Linked DNA regions of Bacillus pumilus. The protein of the gene in region 1 interacts with the protein of each later gene in a pairwise test. Links are inferred from orthologs where the notes say so. Each region holds a gene or a part of one and is shown in the gene's direction. Other genes may lie near its edges. The genes, in order: grpE and CKW02_RS02445.

What was found.
Region 2: the proteins of grpE (region 1) and CKW02_RS02445 interact in binary tests that used the Escherichia coli proteins (3 or more experiments, as listed by UniProt). The link is inferred for Bacillus pumilus from one-to-one orthologs.

Annotation. Positions count from the first base shown.
Region 1 is NZ_LT906438.1:2,294,036-2,310,711, reverse strand. What follows is about bases 13,746-16,676. They hold grpE (nucleotide exchange factor GrpE), read left to right. Parts: upstream 13,746-14,897; coding sequence 14,898-15,455; downstream 15,456-16,676. Other genes in these bases: dnaK (molecular chaperone DnaK), read left to right, coding at 15,480-16,676; hrcA (heat-inducible transcriptional repressor HrcA), read left to right, coding at 13,802-14,833. Outside these bases: bis(5'-nucleosyl)-tetraphosphatase (symmetrical) YqeK, read left to right, coding at 1-45; rsfS (ribosome silencing factor), read left to right, coding at 58-414; CKW02_RS11840 (class I SAM-dependent DNA methyltransferase), read left to right, coding at 411-1,154; late competence protein ComER, read right to left, coding at 1,203-2,051; CKW02_RS11830 (helix-hairpin-helix domain-containing protein), read left to right, coding at 2,142-2,771; CKW02_RS11825 (ComE operon protein 2), read left to right, coding at 2,837-3,406; CKW02_RS11820 (DNA internalization-related competence protein ComEC/Rec2), read left to right, coding at 3,399-5,726; CKW02_RS11815 (YqzM family protein), read right to left, coding at 5,766-5,900; holA (DNA polymerase III subunit delta), read left to right, coding at 6,137-7,156; rpsT (30S ribosomal protein S20), read right to left, coding at 7,291-7,557; GPR endopeptidase, read left to right, coding at 7,756-8,871; CKW02_RS11795 (stage II sporulation protein P), read left to right, coding at 8,938-10,146; CKW02_RS11790 (YqxA family protein), read left to right, coding at 10,161-10,493; lepA (translation elongation factor 4), read left to right, coding at 10,625-12,463; radical SAM family heme chaperone HemW, read left to right, coding at 12,581-13,720. UniProt on the Escherichia coli protein: Participates actively in the response to hyperosmotic and heat shock by preventing the aggregation of stress-denatured proteins, in association with DnaK and GrpE. It is the nucleotide exchange factor for DnaK and may function as a thermosensor.
Region 2 is NZ_LT906438.1:502,025-508,749, reverse strand. What follows is about bases 3,325-6,263. They hold CKW02_RS02445 (Nramp family divalent metal transporter), read left to right. Parts: upstream 3,325-4,124; coding sequence 4,125-5,402; downstream 5,403-6,263. Other genes in these bases: CKW02_RS02435 (hypothetical protein), read left to right, coding at 6,141-6,263; CKW02_RS02440 (GNAT family N-acetyltransferase), read left to right, coding at 5,473-6,042; CKW02_RS02450 (GlsB/YeaQ/YmgE family stress response membrane protein), read left to right, coding at 3,641-3,901; CKW02_RS02455 (EcsC family protein), read right to left, coding at 3,325-3,483. Outside these bases: CKW02_RS02465 (ATP-binding protein), read right to left, coding at 1-1,461; CKW02_RS02460 (DctP family TRAP transporter solute-binding subunit), read left to right, coding at 1,530-2,627; more of CKW02_RS02455, read right to left, coding at 2,653-3,324; more of CKW02_RS02435, read left to right, coding at 6,264-6,404; CKW02_RS02430 (hypothetical protein), read right to left, coding at 6,444-6,668. UniProt on the Escherichia coli protein: H(+)-stimulated, divalent metal cation uptake system. Involved in manganese and iron uptake. Can also transport cadmium, cobalt, zinc and to a lesser extent nickel and copper. Involved in response to reactive oxygen.

The DNA of each region.
Region 1 (16,676 bases):
GATACGCTTGCGACTTACAACTCACTTGTGCATAAGAACAATTAAGGAGGAATTTGGATGGATTCATCATCAATTTTAAACGTCGCGGCAGGAGCATGCGATGATAAACGGGCTGAGGATATTATTGCCCTTAATATGCAAGGAATCTCACTTGTTGCCGATTATTTTCTCATTTGTCACGGGAACTCTGATAAACAAGTGCAGGCCATTGCAAGAGAAGTAAAACATCTTGCAGAGGAAAGTGGAATCGAAGTGAAGAAGATGGAGGGCTTTGATGAAGCAAGATGGGTATTGATTGATCTTGGTGATGTCATTGCTCATGTGTTCCACAAAGAAGAAAGAGGATACTACAACCTAGAGAAGTTATGGGGAGATGCGCCGAGAGAAACGCTTTCACTTGGCATTAACTCATGATTTATCAAGGGTTTGCAGGTGTGTATGACGAGCTCATGACACATGCACCTTATGATGAATGGGTTCAGTGGATCCAGCAGAATATCAAACCGAATGCTGCCATTATTGATGTTGGCTGTGGAACTGGAGAGATTTCTCTTCGGTTAGCTGAAAAGGGTCACGCAGTCACAGGAATTGACCTCAGTGAAGAAATGCTGGCTTTCGCGCAGCAAAAAGCACAGGCGAAAAAGCAGTCCATTCAATTTTTACATCAAGATATGAGAGAGCTGACGGGTTTTGAGCAAGTCTTTCAAGCGGCGGTTATATGCTGTGATTCCTTGAATTACTTAAAAAACGAAAATGACGTCAAAAAAACCTTTAAAAACATGTTTCAGCTTTTAGAGGCAGATGGGGTTTTACTCTTTGATGTTCATACTCCTTATAAAATGGAAGAGGTATTCCCAGGTTCGACTTATGCCGATCAAGATGAAGAGATCAGCTATATTTGGCAGAGTGATAAAGGGGATGACATGTATTCGGTCATTCACGATTTAAGCTTTTTTGTAAAGGACGGAGACGTGTATCAGCGTTATGATGAGACACATGAACAGCGTACATTTCCATTTGAGACCTATGCGGCGTTCCTTGAGTCCGCTGGCTTTGAACAAATAGAAGTGACCGCTGATTTTACAAATGAAGCGCCCAGGGAATTCGCCGAAAGATATTTCATTTCAGCTAAGAAGCCAAAAACCATCGTTTAATGGAACGATGGTTTTTTAAAACCCTTTTTTCGCTTGTTGCAGAGTTGATTAATTTCTGCGATCATCAGTAAACACACTTGGCGGATATTGATGCGCAACCGCTTCAAGATCTTCATCGAATTTTTCATGGGTGTTTTGAAAAAGGCGGTGGAACATATCTTGAACACCTGCTTCAAGTGCTTTAATCCCTTCACCCGTAACGCCGCCTTTTACACACACTTTGTCTTGTAGTGTCGGAAGGGTATAGACTCTTTTTTCAATCAAACGGCCAAGCCCTACAAGCATATCTTCTGATAAGGTGGTGGCTTCTTCTTTAGAAATATCTGTTTCTTCAACGGCTGCTTCAATCATTTTCTGAACGAGGAAGCTGATAAAGGCAGGACCGCAGCTGACGATATCTGACGCCGCTCTTGTAATCGAATGATGAATTTCGATAGGTGTTGAAATGCAGGAAGCTAATTGTCTTAACGCTGTTTTCGTCGCGACATTACATGACGATCCAAATGTTAAAAGTGACGCACCTGATAAAGCACGGTTCGTAATGCTTGGAATCAGCCTGGCTGTTTGACAAGGAACGATATCCTGAAGCTGTTCAGGATGAACCGGACTTGTAATGATGACAATGGTTTGGTGCTCTTTTAAAAGAGGGCTCAGCTCTTTTAAAAGAGGATAAATATCAAGCGGCTTGACACAAACAAAGATGAAATCTTTATCCATGACAGCTCCTGTAAGCTGTTTTGTTACTTCAAGCTCTGGGTGGTTCTTTTTTATATTGAACGCTTTTTCTATGGTCCGGTTTGTAATGGTGATGGATGAGGGATTGACTGCCTTTGATTCAATAAATGCCTCAGTAAGTATGGTACCCATGTTTCCTGTACCGATTATCCCGATATTCAAACGTTCTCCCTCCTTAGGCGCATAGGATCTGTTATCTTCTAAACAGTATGTTGAGCAATAGAAAAATATGATTGAAAGAAGCGTGAGCACGTGAAGCGACTCATTCCATTGAAAAAATACAGTCTTTATATCGGAGCTGGGCTCATGGGCACGATCATCATCACTTTCTTCCTTTTGGCAGGAAATAAGGAGAGCTCTAGAGAGCCAAGTGTATTGAAGGGCGATCAAGACATACAAGTCACATTAGAAGACAAACAAGAAAAGACCGATAATGAATCATCCTCCATTTTTGTGGAGGTCAAAGGGGCTGTAAAAAAGCCAGGTGTTTATACGTTTCAATCTGATGCACGGGTAGAAGAAGCCATTCGAAGAGCAGGAGGTTTTACTAGTAAAGCAGACACGATTGAAATTAATCAAGCAGCAAAATTAGAAGACAGTATGATGATTTATGTCCGGAAGCAGGGAGAAGCAGAGAGAGAGGCACAAACAGCAGGTGCAGACGCTCCATCGGGTAATGAAAAGAGTCAAGGTGTCAATGTGAATCAGGCTGATGCAGCGGAATTGCAAACCATTAATGGAATAGGGCCAGCTAAAGCAGAAGCTATCATTACGTACAGAGAGGAGCACGGAGAATTTCAACAAATTGAAGATTTGCGGAACATTTCAGGTTTTGGGGAGAAGACCATCGAACGGCTGAAAAATGAATTGACCGTTAAGTAGAATTGACGATATAGAAGGAAGGCATGTACACTTAATACCAACCATCATTCTGGAGGGATCAGCTCGTGGAAAGAATTTCATGGAATCAATATTTTATGGCGCAAAGCCATTTGCTTGCTCTGCGAAGCACCTGTGAGCGGTTAGCTGTTGGGGCGACCATCGTCAGAGACAAGCGTATCATTGCAGGGGGATATAATGGCTCAATTGCTGGTGATGTCCATTGTGCAGATGTGGGATGCTATGTCATTGATCATCACTGCGTTCGCACCATCCATGCGGAAATGAACGCTATTTTACAATGTGCCAAATTTGGTGCACCTACAGCCGATGCTGAAATATATGTCACACATTTTCCTTGTTTGCAGTGCTGTAAAGCCATTATTCAAGCAGGTATTCGAACCGTTTACTATGCAAAGGATTATAAAAATCACCCATATGCCATTGATTTATTTGAGCAGGCAGGTGTTCAAACGGAACAAGTTGAACTCGATGAAATGATCATCGACTTAAAAAATCAAGAAAAATTAGCCTTTGTTGCAGATCTAATTGGCAAACTAAGTGAATCAGGACTTAGTGAATCAGAAATTCGCAATATGCATGAGAAGGCGAATCAATTATTTACTTCCTATGTTTAATTATTTGCCGTTTGGGGCAATTTCAGCAGCTGTTGGAATTGCTCTGGCTGCATATCATCTTCATTTGTACTTCCTTCTCTTTCTTCTCATCATCTTCCTTCTCAGCCTACTGAAAAAAATCCCCAAACTCTTTCTCATGATCAGCCTATGTGGAGCCGTCTATACTCTTATTTTTATGGTTCATGAGTTTTTTGAAACGGATCAACCTGTTCAAGAAAAATTCTTTTCCGGCTCTGTTGTGATTGAAACGATTCCGAAAATAGATGGCAATCGTTTTTCGGCAACTGTGTCAACAGAAGATGACCGGCTAGCCGCTTTCTATACCATTCAAACAGAGCGTGAAAAAGAGACGTTAAAAGACGTAGAGCCAGGTATGAGCTGTCATATGACAGGTGATGTTCGACCGCCTAAACACGCAACCATTCCTAACGGGTTTCAATACGATCAATTTCTACAATCAAAAGGCATTCGCGCTATTTTCTTACCGCAGTCAATCAAAGGCTGTACAACAAATGATCGTCCTTCCTATTATCTTCAAAAGATGAGGCAAAAGGGCTTAAAATTCTTAGAAGATCATGTGCCGAAAAACTCTGTAGGTATTGTACAGGCTCTTATTTTTGGAGACCGTGATTTGATTGATCCTGACACGCTAAGAGACTATCAAATGCTCGGTATTATTCATCTGTTAGCGATCTCAGGACTGCATGTGCAAACGCTTCTTGCCTGTTTATTTTGGTGTCTGCTTCGTGCCGGTGTGACAAGAGAGACAGCGCGTCTTCTTCTATTATGCTTTCTTCCTGTTTATGCTTGTTTGACAGGTGCTGCACCATCAGTTTTAAGAGCTTGCCTTATGGCAGGAATCTATTTAGTGATGACAAGCCTGCCAAAAGAAATGAAACAGCCTTCTGCTGTCGTATTAAGCGCAACGTTTTTATTCTTATTAGCGATTCATCCTCTATATCTATTCGAGATCGGATTTCAGCTTTCATTCGTGGTTACGTTTTTTATTTTGTTATCGACCAGAATCTTATCGCAAGCGAATAGCGCCGTGATGCAGTTGTTCCTTATCTCATTTGTTGCACAGCTTGCCTCGCTTCCTGTTCTTTTATATCATTTTCAGCAATTTTCTTTGCTGAGCATCCCATTGAATATGATATTTGTCCCTTTTTATACAACAGTTGTCCTGCCTCTATCCTTACTCTTTTTTCTTTTGTCTATCATTTATCTTCCGCTTGGACAAGTGTTGTTCCAGTTGCTTGATTCGGTCATCCAGCTAAGTCATCAGTTGTCAGCACATATGGCAGTTTTTGATGGGTTCAACCTGATTTTTATGAAATCGACTTGGTGGCATATTCTGCTTGAAGTGAGCGCCATTGTTTTTTTGCTGTTTGTGATGGAGTGCAAAATGTCCGTGAAATCCTATGCCGTGCCGATTATATTACTCATCGGTGTCTTGAGTGCACACTATTTCACCCCGAATTTTCTCCAAAAAGGGGAGGTCACGATGCTGGATGTCGGACAAGGGGATAGTTTGTTTATTCAGCTCCCTTACCGAAAGGGACATCTACTTGTGGACACAGGTGGCAGACTTTCTTTTGATGATGAACCATGGAAAAAAAGACGTAAAGTGTCTACGATCGGTGAACAAACACTAATCCCGTTTTTGCATTCTAAAGGTATAGCAAAACTTGATGTGCTGATTCTCACGCATGCAGATCAAGACCACATGGGAGAAGCAGTTCGTTTAATCAAGCGAAATAAAGTAAAGCGGCTAGCCATACCAAAAGGTTTTGCCCGAAGTCCAGAAGATGCAAAGCTGCTAAAAGAAGCAGCTGAAAAAGGGATTATGATTGATGAATTAGAAAGAGGAGATCAGCTCCAAGTTGGAGAGCACATATTTGAGGTTCTTCACCCTTCGCAAGACCGGGTGACAAGTAAGAACAATGATTCACTTGTTCTAACTTTTAATCTTGGCGGGAAACGGTTTCTGTTCACTGGAGATCTTGAACATGAAGGGGAACGAGATATTATAGAAGCCTATCCTCACCTGCAAGCAGATGTCTTAAAGGTTGGGCATCATGGGAGCAAAGGGTCAACAAGTGATGAGTGGCTTCGGCATCTGGAGCCGTCGCACGCACTCATTTCGGCTGGTGAACGCAATCGTTATCAGCATCCTCATCAGGAAGTCTTGAAAAAACTAAAGGATCATCAAACGAAGGTGTACCGCACAGATCAAGACGGAAGTGTGACCTATGGATTTCTTGAGAAGGAAGGAACGTTTTACACGCATCCTCCATATGATATCTTACAAAAACAATAAAAAAACTGCCAAAACGGCAGTCATGTAGCAATCATGAAGTTAAGATCCAACGAGGTGTATAATGGTTGCCAAAATAAACATTGAGGCGAAAAATCCGAATGTGACGATAAAACCAACAGCTGAGTCGATCGCATCATTTCGCTTGCTTTGAACATTTTTTTCAAATTCATTCATTTTCATCCCTCCTGGCTAATTTTAGTATACTTGAACTCATTTGGAATTGCTAGAAGGTAAAGTAACCGTTTTCCATTTTCATGATCATTTTATGAATATCGTCTGAAGCAAGCTGACCCGGGAGCTTGCACCAGACGTTTACTATAAATGAGGAGGCGGTACTTTCAGCTTCCTCTTTACTAATGTCTTCGCACACTTTAGGATAGAGGAGGAAGTGAAAGAGAGGGATTCAATTTATGGTCTTTGAGGTTTGGAACAATTTAAAAAGAGGGGATATCCATCCCGTTTATTGCTTATATGGAAAAGAAACGTATTTACTGCAAGAAACAGCAGCTAAATTAAGACAAGCTGTAGTAGACGAAGAGACAAAGGATTTTAATTTCTCTGTCTTTGATATGGAAGAGGTGCCGCTTGAACAGGCTGTGACAGATGCAGAAACCTTTCCGTTCATGGGAGAAAGGCGTCTCGTTGTGATCAAGAACCCTTATTTTCTTACAGCGGAAAAGAAAAAAGAGAAGATTGAGCATGAGCTTTCTCTGTTAGAAGCTTATTTAGAAAAGCCGGCGCCTTATACCATTCTCGTCTTATTGGCACCATATGAAAAGCTGGATGAACGGAAGAAAATCACCAAATTGCTAAAAAAGAAAGCGGCTATGGTTGAGGCAAAAGAGTTAAACCCAAAAGAAACAACGGATTTCACCATTACGCTGGTGAAAACAGAAGGAAAGGCGATGACATCTGAAGCGGCTGAGCAGCTTGTGATGCTGTGCGCCGGAAGCCTATCCTCATTGTTTCAAGAGGTCAGGAAGCTGAGTACATATATTGGAGAGCGAGAAGAAATTGAATTAGCGGATGTCAATCAGCTCGTTGCAAGGAGCTTAGAGCAGAATATTTTCGAATTAATTAACCAAATTGTCAACAGACGCCGCTCTCAGGCCATGCAGATGTTTTATGATTTGCTGAAACAAAATGAGGAACCCATTAAAATATTAGCACTTATATCCACTCAATTTCGTTTGATTTTACAGACGAAGTATTTCGCTCAGCAAGGATATGGGCAAAAACAAATTGCTTCAAATCTAAAAGTCCACCCATTCCGCGTCAAACTTGCTATGGATCAGGCAAGGCTGTTTTCAGAAGAAGAGCTGAAGCAGATTGTCAAAGAGCTATCAACGATCGATTATGAAATGAAAACCGGTAAAAAGGACAAGCAGCTATTGCTAGAATTGTTTCTGCTTCGCCTATTAGGCGCTTGAACATAAAAAAACGACCTTCTAAAAAGAGGGTCGTTTTTGTTTAGATGTATAATTGTCAGTCTGTCCTAATGGCTGAGCCGGTCAGGACGGACGTACAGTTAAACAGTTGCCTCATTACTGAGGCGTTGCAAGCATTATGCAGAAAGTCCGTTTACTTGTTTAGCAAGTCTTGACTTGTAACGCGCAGCTGCGTTTTTGTGTACAAGACCAGTTTTAACGGCTTTGTCAATGCGTTTTGCAGCAGAAGAAAGAGCAGCTTTTGCTTGCTCAGCATCGTTGTTAGCTACAGAAACTTCAACTTGTTTAATCGCAGTACGCATCGCAGACTTGATTGTCACGTTGTGTGCACGGCGTTCGTTATTCGTTTTTGTACGTTTGATCGCTGATTTAATATTTGGCATGTGTTTCACCTCCTAAGATACAACCTAAACACAATTGTCTTAAGGTTAAATCTTCACAATAGAACAAGTTGTATTCTATCAAACACACCTTTAGAATGCAATATAAATGTAAAGTATTTTTCATTGATGAAGCGCTCGAATGTTTCTTTCAAGAGATGGAAAGACTACTGTTAATTACTTGGTGGAAGGAGTCTTTTTATGGAGAAACAGAAACTTGATTTAAGTGCTTATCAAATTCGGACAGACTTGGCTGTTGAAACAAAAGAGATACTAGAACAAGAGAACGATCCGAATGTTGTCAAAAAGGATGGAATTCAAGGGATTGTCGAAAAGGAAAAAGAGGAGCATGGCATCCGTATACGCACGGTGGAGATTACGAAAGAAGGGGAGGCGCTGACCAGCAAAAAGGCAGGAACATACTTGACACTTGAGGCGCAGGGCATTCGGGAGAAAGATTCTGAGATGCAGGAAAAAGTTGTCGAAGTCTTTGCCCATCATTTTGCTCAGTTTTTAAAAGATCGAGGCATTCAGACTGATGCGAGCTGTCTTGTAGTAGGACTAGGAAACTGGAATGTCACGCCAGATGCGCTAGGTCCGCTCACGGTTGAAAGTCTGCTTGTGACCCGGCATCTTTTTGAATTGCAGCCGGAAAATGTACAGGAAGGCTACCGCCCAGTGTCCTCTTTATCACCGGGAGTGATGGGACTGACTGGTATTGAAACAAGCGACATTATACAAGGCGTGATCGAGAGGTCCAAACCCGATTTTGTCATTGCAATCGATGCCCTTGCTGCTCGTGCAGTGGAACGGGTGAATACGACGATTCAAATCTCTGATACAGGTATCCATCCCGGTTCAGGTGTAGGGAATAAGCGAAAAGAATTAAGCAAAGAAACGTTGGGAATTCCAGTGATTGCGATTGGCGTTCCGACAGTGGTAGATGCAGTCACCATTGCAAGTGACACAATTGATTATGTCTTAAAGCATTTTGGTAGAGAACTGAAAGATGACAGGCCGTCCCGCTCTCTTGTGCCGGCTGGTTTGACGTTTGGGAAGAAAAAAGTACTAAACGAAGAAGACTTACCAGATGAAGAAACGCGTCAATCATTCTTAGGTATCGTAGGAACTCTTCCAGAAGAAGAGAAACGGCAGCTGATCCATGAAGTGCTTGCGCCGCTAGGGCAAAATCTCATGGTCACGCCTAAGGAAGTGGATACATTCATTGATGATATGGCAAACGTGCTCGCCAATGGATTAAACACAGCACTTCATCAAAAAATCTCTCAAGATAACATGGGTTCTTATAATCATTAATCGGTTCTACTTTCTCTAGCTCGCTCATAGTGTAATTACTAGAAAGCGTGCTGGAGGGAGTAAATCATGAAAAAAAGACCCCGCCGTCCTCGACAGTTGGTCGTTGCGATTAATGGAACAAAAGTAGTCAAAAGCATTTTCTTATTTATAGCCTCGCTTGTTGTAGTGTTTGTGATGTCAGGGGCGTTGACATCTTTAAAACCTGAGCTGAGGCCACAAGCCTCGCTATATGGTGTAGCAGATGAGCTTTCCGGGGCGTTTTTCGCCACATTAATGGGCATGGAAAACCAATATTTCGCCTCAGCCGTCCCGAAAGATCAAAAAGGGTTTCATTTCTCTGGACTGTCGCTCAAGCTTGCGACCAGTATCAATTTAGAAGACCCGCGTAGTTTTCTAGGTAGAGAACTTCCAGGCTTTGAACATTTTGATACAAAAATCATCTTAGCAGGTGAAGGAACAGACTATACCAACATGCCAATGGAATCGCCGCCGCCAAGTGAAGTCATTCAAGATGAAAAAGAAGCAAATTTAGCAGAGCTGGACAAGCTCGACAAAGATGTGCCGAAAAAGCCTGCGAAAGAGCCGGACCGGTCGACAGGAAAACGAAAAGCTGTGTACATTTACCATACACATAATACGGAATCATATTTACCATTTTTAAAAGGAGAAACGAATCCAAACAATGCACGGCACTCAAAAGTGAATGTCACCCTTGTCGGTGACATGTTCGGAAAGGCGCTTGATCAGCAAGGAATCGGGAATACGGTCGACAAAACAGAAGTTGAAAAACGTCTTCTGCAAAAAGGACTAAAGTATCCCCAGTCTTATAATGAATCAAGACTGGTCGTAAAAGAAGCCTTAGCGAAAAATGATGATCTCGAATATTTAATCGATATCCACCGTGACTCAAGAAGAAAGAAAGACACTACTGCCGAGATCAAGGGGAAAAAATATGCGAGAATTGCGTTTGTTGTGGGAAAGAAGAATCAAAGCTATGAGAAAAACCTCAAGCTTGCGACGGAGTTCCACCATTTGATGGAGAAAAAATATAAAGGACTCAGTGTCGGTGTGTTTGCCAAAGGCGAAATTGGTGATAATGGAATTTATAATCAAGATTTATCCGACAAAGCCCTTCTTTTAGAATTTGGCGGAGTGGATAATAATATGGAAGAATTGAAAAATGCATCCAATGCAGCAGCTGATGTCTTCAGCGACATTTTCTGGGATGCGGAAAAAGTAAACGGCAAAGCAAAGGATGAGAAAAAACGCTCTTAAGGTGGTGACGGTGCATGGGATCATTTATGGGAAAAACCATTATTTTAGGACTGGTCTTGCTATTTGGCGTCTTTTTAGGGATGCAGCAGGCAAATAATGGCATGCTGCAAATGAAGGGTTACCATGACCCGCAATTAAAAGGCGCTTTCTCCATCCAAATGAACGACGAAGAAGAACGAGAAGCCTCTATCTTAGGAACGGCTGTTACAGAAAAGGATCTTGCCGAAAAACAAAAGCAGCTTGAGGAAATAGAGAGCTTTAATGCCTTCTCCAAGGCAGGAAAGGTGTTGTCTGATGGCATGACACATGCAGCTCGTTTTCTTTATGATTGGGTAAATGGGAAATAAATAAATCTACACCATATGACTAAAGCCGCTAATCAATGAGCGGCTTTTCTTGATTTCGATTGAATCTTTACAGCCCTATTGATATAATCTAACCTAGCGCAACCCGCGTTTTATAGTAGGAGTGATAGATTGTGACAGATAAAGAAAAACGATTAGAACGGCAATCAAGAATTCGAAATTTCTCCATTATCGCCCATATTGACCACGGGAAATCCACATTGGCCGACCGTATTTTAGAAAAAACATCGGCGATTACGCAGCGAGAAATGAAAGAACAATTACTTGATTCCATGGACTTAGAGCGTGAACGCGGCATAACGATTAAATTAAACTCTGTCCAGCTGAAATATAAGGCGAAGGATGGAGAAGAATATATTATGCACCTGATTGATACACCAGGGCATGTCGACTTCACCTATGAGGTATCTCGAAGCCTTGCTGCCTGTGAAGGTGCGATTCTCGTAGTAGATGCAGCACAAGGAATTGAAGCACAGACACTTGCGAATGTTTATTTAGCTCTTGATAACAACTTAGAAATTCTTCCGATTATCAATAAAATCGATCTGCCAAGTGCAGAGCCTGAGCGTGTAAGAGGAGAAATTGAAGATGTCATCGGGTTGGATGCGTCTGAAGCTGTTCTCACCTCTGCTAAGGCTGGTATTGGGATCGAAGATATTTTAGAACAAATCGTCGAAAAGGTGCCAGCACCTGCTGGAGACCCAGAAGCACCGCTTCAAGCTCTTATATTTGATTCTCTCTACGATGCGTATCGCGGCGTTATTGCGTACATACGAATTGTGGAAGGAACGGTCAAACCAGGTCAGAAAATCAAAATGATGGCGACGGGCAAAGAATTTGAAGTACTTGAAGTCGGCGTATTCACACCAAAAGCCATGCCGACAGATGAACTCACTGTTGGAGATGTTGGCTACTTAACAGCAGCAATTAAAAATGTCGGCGATACACGTGTGGGGGATACGATCACAAGTGCGGTGAACCCAGCGAAAGAAGCGCTGCCAGGATACAGAAAGCTGAACCCAATGGTTTACTGCGGTCTTTATCCGATTGATACAGCGAAATATAACGATTTACGTGAAGCACTAGAAAAGCTTGAATTAAATGATTCTTCACTTCAATATGAGGCAGAGACGTCCCAAGCACTTGGCTTCGGTTTCCGCTGCGGCTTTCTTGGAATGCTTCATATGGAAATCATCCAAGAACGGATTGAGCGTGAATTTAAAATCGATCTCATTACGACAGCACCAAGTGTTATTTACGATGTGTATATGACAGACGGAGAAAAAATCATCGTCGATAACCCGTCAAATCTGCCTGATCCGCAAAAGATTGAGAAAATTGAAGAACCATACGTGAAAGCAACAATGATGGTGCCGAATGACTATGTAGGCTCTGTCATGGAGCTTTGCCAAGGAAAGCGCGGACATTTCATTGATATGCAATACCTTGATGCAAACCGAGTGAGCATTGTGTACGAAATTCCTTTGGCGGAGATCGTGTATGAATTCTTTGATATGCTCAAGTCCAACACAAAAGGCTATGCGTCCTTTGACTATGAGCTGATTGGCTATCGCCCATCTACTCTAGTGAAAATGGACATCATGCTGAATGGTGAAAAAATCGATGCCCTTTCCTTTATTGTTCACCGCGATTACGCCTATGAACGAGGCAAGATCATCGTAGAAAAGCTGAAAGAACTCATTCCGCGCCAGCATTTTGAAGTACCAGTTCAAGCAGCGATTGGACAAAAAATCGTGGCTCGCTCTACCATTAAAGCGATGCGTAAAAACGTACTTGCTAAATGTTATGGTGGAGACATTTCCCGGAAAAGAAAGCTTCTTGAGAAGCAAAAAGAAGGAAAAAAGCGCATGAAACAAGTGGGCTCTGTTGAAGTCCCGCAAGAAGCATTTATGGCTGTGCTGAAGATGGACGACAGCACACCGAAAAAATAACATCCTCCTCAAGGCAACCTGCTTTACAATGTCAGCCTTGGCGTTTATAGTCGAAAACAAACAAAGGTGCCGCAGCGATAAACTGCGGCTCTTTACCTGTAAAGAAGGTGTCATCAAATGAAAGCAGCATACATTCACATTCCATTTTGTGAGCACATTTGCCACTATTGTGATTTCAATAAATTTTTCATTAAAACGCAGCCAGTCGATGAATACTTAGCGGCTCTTGAAAAAGAGATGCAGCACACGATCGAGCAAAAGGGCGAGCAAGAACTCAAGACGATCTTTATTGGCGGGGGGACTCCGACATCATTGACCGTCAGCCAGCTAGACCAGCTCATGACCAGCATCCACCGTGTGTTAAAACCGTCAAAAAACCTGGTTGAATTTGCAGTGGAAGCAAACCCAGATGAATTATCACTCGAGAAGCTACATGTGTTAAAAGAAGCCGGTGTCAATCGACTAAGCTTTGGCGTCCAAACCTTTGAAGATGATTTACTCAAAAAAATCGGACGAGTTCATCAAAAGAAAGATGTTCTCACGTCCTTTGAGAGAGCTAGAGCGGTTGGATTTGACAATATTAGCCTAGATCTTATGTTTGGCTTGCCGCATCAAGAAAAGCATCATGTCATGAATTCACTTGAGACAGCTTTCTCATTAGGAGCAGAGCATTATTCTGTCTACTCACTGATTGTGGAACCGAAAACGGTGTTTTACAACTTAATGCAAAAAGGAAAACTGCATTTACCGCCGCAAGAACGTGAGGCTGAAATGTATGAACTTGTGATGGATGAAATGGAGCGCCATGGATTACATCAATACGAAATCAGCAATTACGCCAAACCGGGCTTTGAAAGCCAGCATAACCTGACCTATTGGAGCAATGAAGACTACTTCGGTTTCGGTGCAGGGGCACACGGGTATGTAGATGGCATCCGAAATGTGAACGCAGGACCAGTGAAGCATTACTTGGAACTGATTGAGCAAACTGGGTTCCCGTATAAAGAAACTCATCAAGTCACAAAAGCAGAGCAGATAGAAGAAGAAATGTTTTTAGGCCTTCGAAAAATCGAAGGGGTGAAAAGTGCCGACTTCCAAGCCAAATATGGTGCTTCACCAGAAGCTCTTTTTCCCTCAGTTCTTGAAGAATTAGAAGAAAAAGGTCTCATTGTAAAAGATGACATTGGAATTCGTTTAACAAGAAAAGGGAAATTGTTAGGAAATGAAGTATTTCAAGCGTTTCTCGGTGAGTTATAATTGACATTTTAATTTGAGTTTGGTAATTTTGTTTATACAATTAGCACTCGTTGAAAGAGAGTGCTAACAGGGGTGATGATGATGTTAACAAATCGTCAGCTTTTGATTCTGCAAGTCATCATTAATGACTTTATTCGTTCGGCGCAGCCAGTTGGATCAAGGACTCTTTCTAAAAAAGAGGACATCACATTCAGCTCTGCGACGATTAGAAACGAAATGGCTGATTTGGAGGAACTTGGTTTTATTGAAAAGACCCATTCTTCATCAGGAAGAATTCCTTCAGAAAAAGGATATCGTTATTATGTAGATCATTTGCTCTCTCCGCGAAAACTGTCGTCTAAAGAGCTTGTGCTTATCCAGTCGGCTTTTCAGGAGAAAATTTTTGAGCTGGAAAAAACAGTTCAAAAATCGGCGGAAATTTTATCAGATCTCACAAACTATACATCGATCGTGCTTGGTCCAAAGCTGAGTGAAAATCGATTAAAGCAAATTCAGCTTGTCCCCGTTCAGCCAAATAAAGCCGTAGCAATCATGATTACAGACAGCGGACATGTTGAAAACAAAACCATTACCTTCTCTGAGCATCTCGATGTCTCCGATATTGAGAAGCTGATGAATATTTTGAATAGCCGCTTAGCTGGCGTTCCAATGGACCAGTTGAAGGACAGGATGTATAAAGAAGTAGTCATGCTTCTGCGCACACATTTAAAAGATTATGATCACATTTTAGATGCGCTTGGCAACACATTTACATCGACACAAAATGAATCAAAACTTTTCTTTGGCGGGAAGATTAATATGTTGAATCAGCCTGAATTTCATGACATCGACCGCATTCGCTCACTCATGATGCTGATTGAGCAAAAGAATGATGTCATGCAGCTGTTTCATCCAAATCAGCAAGGTATCACCATTAAAATCGGTTCAGAAAACAATTTGGAAGCAATGGAGAACTGTAGTTTGATCACAGCGACTTATTCGATTGATCAAAAATCACTCGGCTCCATTGCCGTCATCGGACCAACCCGCATGGATTACGGGCGAGTCGTTAGTCTTTTGCATCATGTATCAAAAGACTTGTCAAACGCACTTTCCAATTTGTATGATGAGTAGGGTGATAAAAAGATAGGGGCACTGCCCCTTCGTATTCTTGAATCTTTTGAGGGAGGTGAACACAATGTCAGAAGAAAAACAGACACCTGAGCAAGAAGCAGAGGTTGAAGCACAAGAAGAAGCAGTTCAAGCAGATACTGAGGAAGCAAAGCATGATGAACAGTCTGCCTTCCAAGAGAAAATCGATGAATTGCAGCAGCTTCTAGATGAAAAAGAAAACAAGATTCTGCGTGTTCAAGCAGATTTTGAAAATTATAAACGCCGTGCTCGAACTGAAGTGGAGACCGTGCAAAAATATCGTTCTCAACATGTTGTCAGCGATCTTCTCCCAGCTCTTGACAACTTTGAAAGAGCGCTTGGAATTGATCCAGACAATGAGCAGGCGAAAAGTTTGTTAGAAGGAATGCAGATGGTTTACCGCCAGCTGGTAGAAGCGTTGAAAAATGAAGGCGTTGAACCAATTGAAGCTGTCGGCAAAGAGTTCGATCCAAACCTTCATCAAGCCGTCATGCAAGTTGAAGATGAAAACTTCGATTCAAATATCGTAGTAGAAGAATTGCAAAAGGGCTATAAACTCAAAGACCGAGTTATTCGTCCATCAATGGTAAAAGTAAATCAATAACTACATAATGGGAGGTCATCGATTATGAGTAAAATCATTGGGATTGACTTAGGAACAACAAACTCATGTGTTGCAGTACTTGAAGGCGGAGAGCCAAAAGTCATTGCAAACGCTGAAGGAGCACGTACAACACCATCTGTTGTCGCTTTTAAAAATGGAGAGCGCCAAGTTGGTGAAGTAGCGAAACGCCAATCAATTACAAACCCGAACACAATCATGTCTGTTAAAAGACATATGGGTACAGACTATAAAGTAGAAGTTGAAGGCAAGAACTATACACCGCAGGAAATCTCTGCAATCATTCTTCAACACCTTAAATCTTACGCTGAAGGCTACCTTGGCGAAGAAGTAACAAAAGCTGTTATCACAGTTCCTGCTTACTTCAACGATGCAGAACGTCAAGCTACAAAAGATGCTGGTAAAATTGCTGGTCTTGAAGTAGAACGTATCATCAACGAACCAACAGCAGCTGCGCTTGCTTATGGTTTAGATAAAACAGATGAAGATCAAACGATCCTTGTATACGACCTTGGCGGCGGTACATTTGACGTATCAGTCCTTGAGCTTGGAGACGGCGTCTTTGAAGTACGCTCAACTGCTGGGGACAACCGTCTAGGTGGAGACGATTTTGACCAAGTGATCATTGATCACTTAGTAGCTGAATTCAAAAAAGAAAATGGCATTGACCTTTCAAAAGATAAAATGGCGCTTCAGCGTTTAAAAGATGCTGCTGAAAAAGCGAAAAAAGATCTTTCTGGTGTATCTTCTACACAAATCTCACTGCCATTTATCACAGCTGGAGATGCAGGTCCTCTTCACCTTGAATTAACGCTAACACGTGCTAAATTCGAAGAGCTTTCTGCAGATCTTGTAGAGCGTACAATGACACCTGTACGTCAATCATTGAAAGATGCTGGTTTATCTGCTAGCGAGATTGATAAAGTCATCCTTGTTGGTGGATCAACTCGTATTCCTGCAGTTCAAGAAGCAATCAAAAAAGAAACAGGCAAAGAGCCTCATAAAGGTGTAAACCCTGATGAAGTGGTTGCTCTTGGTGCGGCGATTCAAGGTGGAGTCATCACAGGAGATGTCAAAGACGTTGTTCTTCTTGATGTAACACCACTTTCTTTAGGAATTGAAACAATGGGCGGCGTATTCACAAAGCTGATTGAACGTAATACAACAATTCCAACAAGTAAATCTCAAGTATTCTCAACGGCT
Region 2 (6,725 bases), 1.8 Mb from region 1 along the record:
GCCTTTATCGAAAATATAAGGAATCATTTCCTCTTCAATCCCGGAGCCATTGTCTTCAATTAAAATCGCGAGGACATCCTCGGTTTGATCAATACTAATCGAAATGCATTTTGTGTCTCTTTCTACAGTATCATACGAAGCAAAGGCGTTCTCGATCAGGTTGCCAAGCAGCTTCGTCATATCATGTTGATCTAGACGCTCAGGGAAATCACACAGACAGCTATGTTCGTCTACTTCGACCTTTATGCCTAGCTCCTTGCCCCTTCTGATTTTGCTCATCAATAATCCCGCAACGGCATCATGCTGTATGACACGGTGAAGAAAGTCCAGCACATGTTCCTGTTCTTCCGTCGTTTGAAAGGCTAGATCGAGTGCCTGATCGGCTTTACCAAGCTGAATCAGCCCGGCAATCGTATGAAGCTTATTCATATGCTCATGATTTTGCACCCGTAGACCATCAACAAAGTTTTTGACTCCAGTTAACTCCTCTGCTAATTTTGCCGCTTCTGTCCGGTCCTGAAAAATGGCGACCGCTCCAATAATTTTCTTTTTCATGACAATCGGAATCCGGCTGCTCATAATCCGCTTTCCGCTCATATGAATTTCTTCATTATAGACAGGCTCAGCACGATCAATGATCTCTGGAAGTCTTGTGTCAGACAGCACATCCCAAATATTCCGGCCTACGACATCCCCTGTCACGCCAAAGATTTGCTTCGCCTTTTCATTAAAAATGGTGATCATGTGCTGATTATCAATGGCGATGACCCCTTCATTAATAGAGTGAAAGGTTGCGGTGCGCTCCTCTAGCATTCTGACAATCTCATGCGGCTCCAGCTTAAACATTTGCTGTTTAATATGACGAGCGAGTAAAAATGAACCTACAAGCCCAAAGCTGAGCGTCAGCAAAAGGATCATGAGGATATCCCTCTTCATTTCTCCTAATATATCGATCATACTTGGCAGCGTTCTCCCTACAAGGACGACCCCTGTTTGATTAAATTGATCATCCTTCACTGGATAAAAGGCTCTGATGGCGGTCCCAAGCTCTCCCTCTGCTTCTGAGAAATAAATATGCTCGGCAAAAGCAGGCTCTTCATCTGTCCCCTCCGAACGCTGGCCAATCCTTGCTTTCACTGGATGCGTTAATCTCACATGCTCCATATCCATGACGACAATGTAGTCAGCGTCTTGAATAATCCGAATCTCTTCGATGGCATGCTGTAATCGGTCACGTTTCTTTGTTTGATCAGCTAACGCCTGCTTTACCTCATTCATCTCCGCAACTGTTCTCGCTGTGTTCATGAGCCTTTTTCGAAGCTCTCGTTCCTCTGTTTGCTGGATTCCCCCAACAAGGACAATTCCTCCGATTAAAAGGGCGAAAATGACAACGAAATATGTGAGGATGGTGAGCTTCCATCTAATAGATAATTGTTGTAATTTCAATCGATTTCTCATCATTTTTTTCACCTGTATCTTTACGAATTCTTCCTCGGTCAAGTATGCTTGACATAAGGGGGATCGGACGCATGAAGAATTTACTCGCCTATACACTATTGCTCTTGATCGGTTTTGTAACCGCTTTATACTTTGGTTTCTATCATATGATGCCAAAAGCAGCGACGACCTTTGACGATGAACAGACAGGGCTGAAGGATCAGCTTGTGTTCAAATTTAGCCATGTCGTGGCAGATAATACACCAAAAGGACTTGCCGCAAAGAAATTTGCTGAGCTTGTGCACGAAAAATCCGATGGGAAGATCACCATTCAAATTTTCTCCAACGGAAGTCTTTATTCTGATATAGAAGAAATTAATGCACTCAAAGAGAATCAAGTTCAATTTATCGCACCATCTACCTCGAAGCTCGGCATGCTATCCTCTGAGTGGCTGGCACTTGACCTTCCTTTTGCTTTTTCTAATTATGATGCGGTTCAGGAAGGCTTGCACGGTGCAATTGGACAAAGATTGTTTGGCACCCTGCAAAAAGACGGGCTAAAGGGAATGGCGTATTGGACAAATGACTTTAAGCAAATCACCTCTAATAAAGGTCCAATCAAACAGCCTAGTGATTTAAAAAACCAATCTCTCCGCATTATGCAAAGCGACATGATTGAAAAACAATTCAAACTTCTTGGCGCAAAGCCCTATCAGGAATCGTTTAATTCGACGTTTCAGCTATTAGAAACAAAAAAAGTAGATGGTGAAGAAAATACCATTTCAAATATTTATTCAAAAAAATTCTATCATATACAAGACTATATGACGATCAGTAATCACGGGTATTTAGGCTATGTGGTCTTAACAGATCAATCCTTCTTTGATCGCCAGACACCTGAAACGAAACGAATTTTACTTGAAGCGATGGAAGAAACAACAGCTTGGAATGAAAAACATGCAGAACAGATGAACAAAGATCAGCTGGAGGACATTAAACGGGAATCGCAGATTGCCATTCATGAATTGACGCCAGCAGAAAGACAAAAATGGATGAAAGCCCTCGATCCTTTGTATGAGGAAGCCGAAAAAACTATTGGTTCTACCCTAATCAAACAGATTCGTGAGCTGCGTGCGCGTTATGAACATTCTCCGATCCATGCTTTTCAAGAAGAGGATCAGACCAAATAAAAAATCCCTTTGAGAAAGGGATTTTTTATGCACCAGATTCACTCTGTCCTTGCTGCGTGAGCTCTTCTAATCTTGAGACAATTCTTCGCTTTCGGTATTGCATCATGCCTGTTTCGGCAATACTTTTTAGTTGTGAGCGGTTGGAAACTGCGCCAAATAAAATCCCTGCTACTGGAACAAGCTGAAACAGTTTCTTCCAGCCAAATGAATCTCGGTAATTATAGACTACCTCACGCCATCCTTGGATTTGTGAGAACATGTTTTCGTGTTTCCCTTCGGAAGCATGATAGCTCCTGAGTTCTTTTAATATCGATTTCTTCCCAACCACATCAGCAGAGGTCAACTGTAAGCATTTTATGATGAAGACCCGCTCTTCCTTGTTTTTAGGATCATAGCCATAGGTGACGGCAATATCCTGTAATGTTTTAAGGGAGAGACCAAGTACCGCAGGAATATCTGCAGCCAGTGTAAACATACCACCGACACCCGTTGTCGCCCCTTGTACCGTGGCGAGATTCGTCCTATTTTTCCCCATATGTTCACTAATGGCATCCATGATTTCAATTGGAGCTTTTTCTATATCTTCTATACGCTGAATCGATTCGTCGGCACATTTCTTTTGAAATTGATGGATGATGCCTTTTTCTGATGTCAAATAGGCACCGCCTGATTGAATGTAATGCCCCATTTCATCTAGCAGCACACCGATTTTTTTCTGGATAAAGGCAGGCGTCAGCTTGTCCAGCATTTGAAATGGCAGGCGGCTGAGTTTCTCCCAAAACCATACCTTTTGCTGATCTTTCTCCCACTGTTCAATCTGCTTTAATTGTGCTTTTAGCCACTCTCTTTCCTCCATGCCTTTTTCCTCCTTAGATGCTGCTGAAGTATTTGTTTGTTATTATACACAATCCTTTTCCATCATACGTATAGAACATTGAATCGGTTTCGAAAGGTTTGAAACTTTTTCAAAACGGTTATTGCTTAATACACAAACAAAAAGAGGAGTGATCAACATGTTAGGATTTCTGATTTCATTAGTTGTGGCGATTGTCATCGGCCTTATTGGCAGTGCACTCGCTGGAGGTAGTGTACCAGGAGGATGGATCGGTTCAATGATTGCAGGACTTGCAGGTGCTTGGATTGGTCATGGATTACTTGGAACGTGGGGTCCTAGTTTGGCAGGCTTTGCGATCATTCCAGCAATCTTAGGTGCAGCGATCTTTGTCATCATCTTAAGCCTGATCTTCCGTAGTGTGGGATCAAGGGTATCTTAAAAAAACAAATAACAGAGGAAGCAGTAGGGACACCGTCTATAAAGGCGGTGTTTTTTATGTGTTGGATTGACAAGGTATCTATTTTTTTCACTTACATATGATAAACAAACCTATTAGTTCAGATAGTTGACTTTTCATGAAGATGGGCATATGATGATTAAAAATTGCATCAAGGAAACATTTTGTGCCCAAGCAAAACTTTGTAGAATCTAGGTGATGACATATGACAAACAAATACATCGAGGCACAGGCACACATGTCAGAGGCAGCTGAGCGTGCACTTGAAGGAAAAGTCAAGGGATTTAGAAGACTCCTTCCTTTTCTCGGTCCTGCTTTTATCGCAGCCATTGCTTATATTGATCCAGGAAATTTCGCCACCAACATTGCGGCTGGCTCCAAATATGGATATCTCCTTTTATGGGTCATTCTCATATCAAATCTCATGGCTTTGCTCATCCAGTCTTTATCCGCAAAGCTTGGAATTGCGACAGGCAAAAACTTACCTGAAATCGCACGTGAAGAGTTTCCAAAGCCCGTTTCGATCGGTTTATGGATTCAGGGAGAGCTCGTCATTATTGCCACGGATTTAGCTGAGTTTATCGGGGCGGCACTTGGTTTATACTTGCTCTTTCGAATCCCGCTGCTTGAAGCATCCATTATCGCGGCTATCGGTTCATTTGCGATATTGGAGCTGCAAAGACGAGGATATCGAGCATTAGAAGCAGGTATCACAGGCATGTTGTTCGTTGTCGTGATCGCTTTCGCTGTACAAACCTTTGTCGCCAAACCAGATATCGCAAGTGTCGCTGGTGGACTGTTCATTCCAAAATTTGATGGCGCAGACAGCGTGCTGCTTGCAGCTGGAATTTTAGGTGCCACTGTGATGCCTCACGCAATCTACTTACATTCAGCTTTAACCCAAAGAAGAGTCGTCGGCAGAACGGAAAAGGAGAAAAAGCAGATTTTTCGCTTTGAGTTTTTAGATATCCTCATTGCGATGATCGTCGCCGGGGCCATCAATGCCAGCATGTTGATTGTGGCAGCCGCTTTATTTTATAAAAATGGTCTCTTTGTTGAAGATTTGGATGTTGCGTTTCAGCATTTTGGTACACTCGCAGGGCCTGTATCAGCCATCTTATTTGGTGTAGGTCTGCTTGTAGCCGGACTATCCAGCTCTTCTGTCGGTACATTGTCAGGCGATATCATTATGCAGGGCTTTATTCAATACCGGATCCCGCTGTATGTTCGCCGGCTGATTACCATCATTCCTCCGATTGCGATTATTGCATCTGGAGTGAATCCGACCTCTGCGCTTGTGATGAGTCAGGTCGTCTTATCGTTTGGGATTGCTTTTGCTTTAATTCCGCTCATTTTATTTACAAGTAAAAAACGAATTATGGGTGAATTAACGAATGCCCGCTGGGTGACAGGAATATCTTGGGTGATAGCAGCTCTTGTTGTAGCACTTAATCTCTTCTTAATTGTAGATACGTTTATGTAAAAGACAGTGTTGAGCTGTCTTTTTCTTTCCATTTGGTTATGGTAGAATTCCCCTGAGAGGATGTGGGTACATGTTTGTTTATCAGGATCAAGAGATATCCATGCGGCTGCTTGAGCCAAGAGACGCAAGAAGTCTGTATTTGCTCATCCAGCGGTCGAGAGAGCATTTACGTGAATGGATGCTTTGGGTGGATTCAACACAGACAGAGGAAGACAGTATGGCGTTTATCCAAGGTGCGATGCAGCAAGCGATGCAGAACAACGGTTTTCAAGCGGGCATTTGGTCACATGGAGAACTTGTCGGCATCATTGGCACCCATCAAATTCATTGGATCAATAGAACCGTTTCAGTCGGCTATTGGCTCGGAGAAGGCCATCAAGGAAAAGGCATCATGACAAAAGCATGCCAAGCAGTCATTCGCTATTTATTTGAAGAGTGCGGGCTGCATCGTATTGAGATTAGGGCTGCTGTCGATAACCAGAAAAGCAGACGCATCCCAGAGCGATTATCCTTTTCGCTTGAGGGAATTTTAAGACAATGTGAATGGCTGGGCAATCGCTTTACCGATCATTGTGTGTACGCCCTTTTACAGCCTGAATATATAAAACAAAAAACGCATTCGATGAATCAGCCCACTTAATTGTGTCGATTGCATGAATTATTTTACAAAGTGAAGCTTTGTAGTATCCGTTGTGATCGGCATCTGATAAAATAGAAGGAAAAATCGAGGTATGATGTATGTCTCTTATTATTTTATTTTACTTATGGATTGTCCCTTTGTTATTTGGTATTTTCTTCTCCTTCCTAACAAAGAAAGCCACCTACAAACGCCGCTTTGTCCCATCCTATAGCATGATAGGACTCAGCATCGTTTTTCTCATTCTGGCACTCGTCTTTTCAGCCAGCCATTTTCTATTTATTTGCGGTATGTTCCTATTTGCCACCACCCTTGTTGGCACAGGCATTCCCTTATTCTTAGCCTTTGGAAAAACACCATCCTAAACAAAAACCACCTTTTCACGATGGAAAGGTGGTTTCTTTTTATTGAAGAGGCATTCGGTATGTCATTGTGGCATTTGGATGTTCTTCAATCGTCTTCATCATGTCTTGAAGGATCTCGGCTGCGCGATCATTTGAGTCATACTTGCCGAGCATCTTTGCCCAGGAAGTACTCCCCAAAATCATCCCTTCAATTTTTTTGCCGCTTACTGAGACTTCTTGGACATGAATCAGAGTTTGTTGGTTTTGTGTGAGGATCCATAGCATGGTTGTTATTCCCCTTTTCAATTTGTAATGACTTCTATTTGATTTCTTCTCATTTTA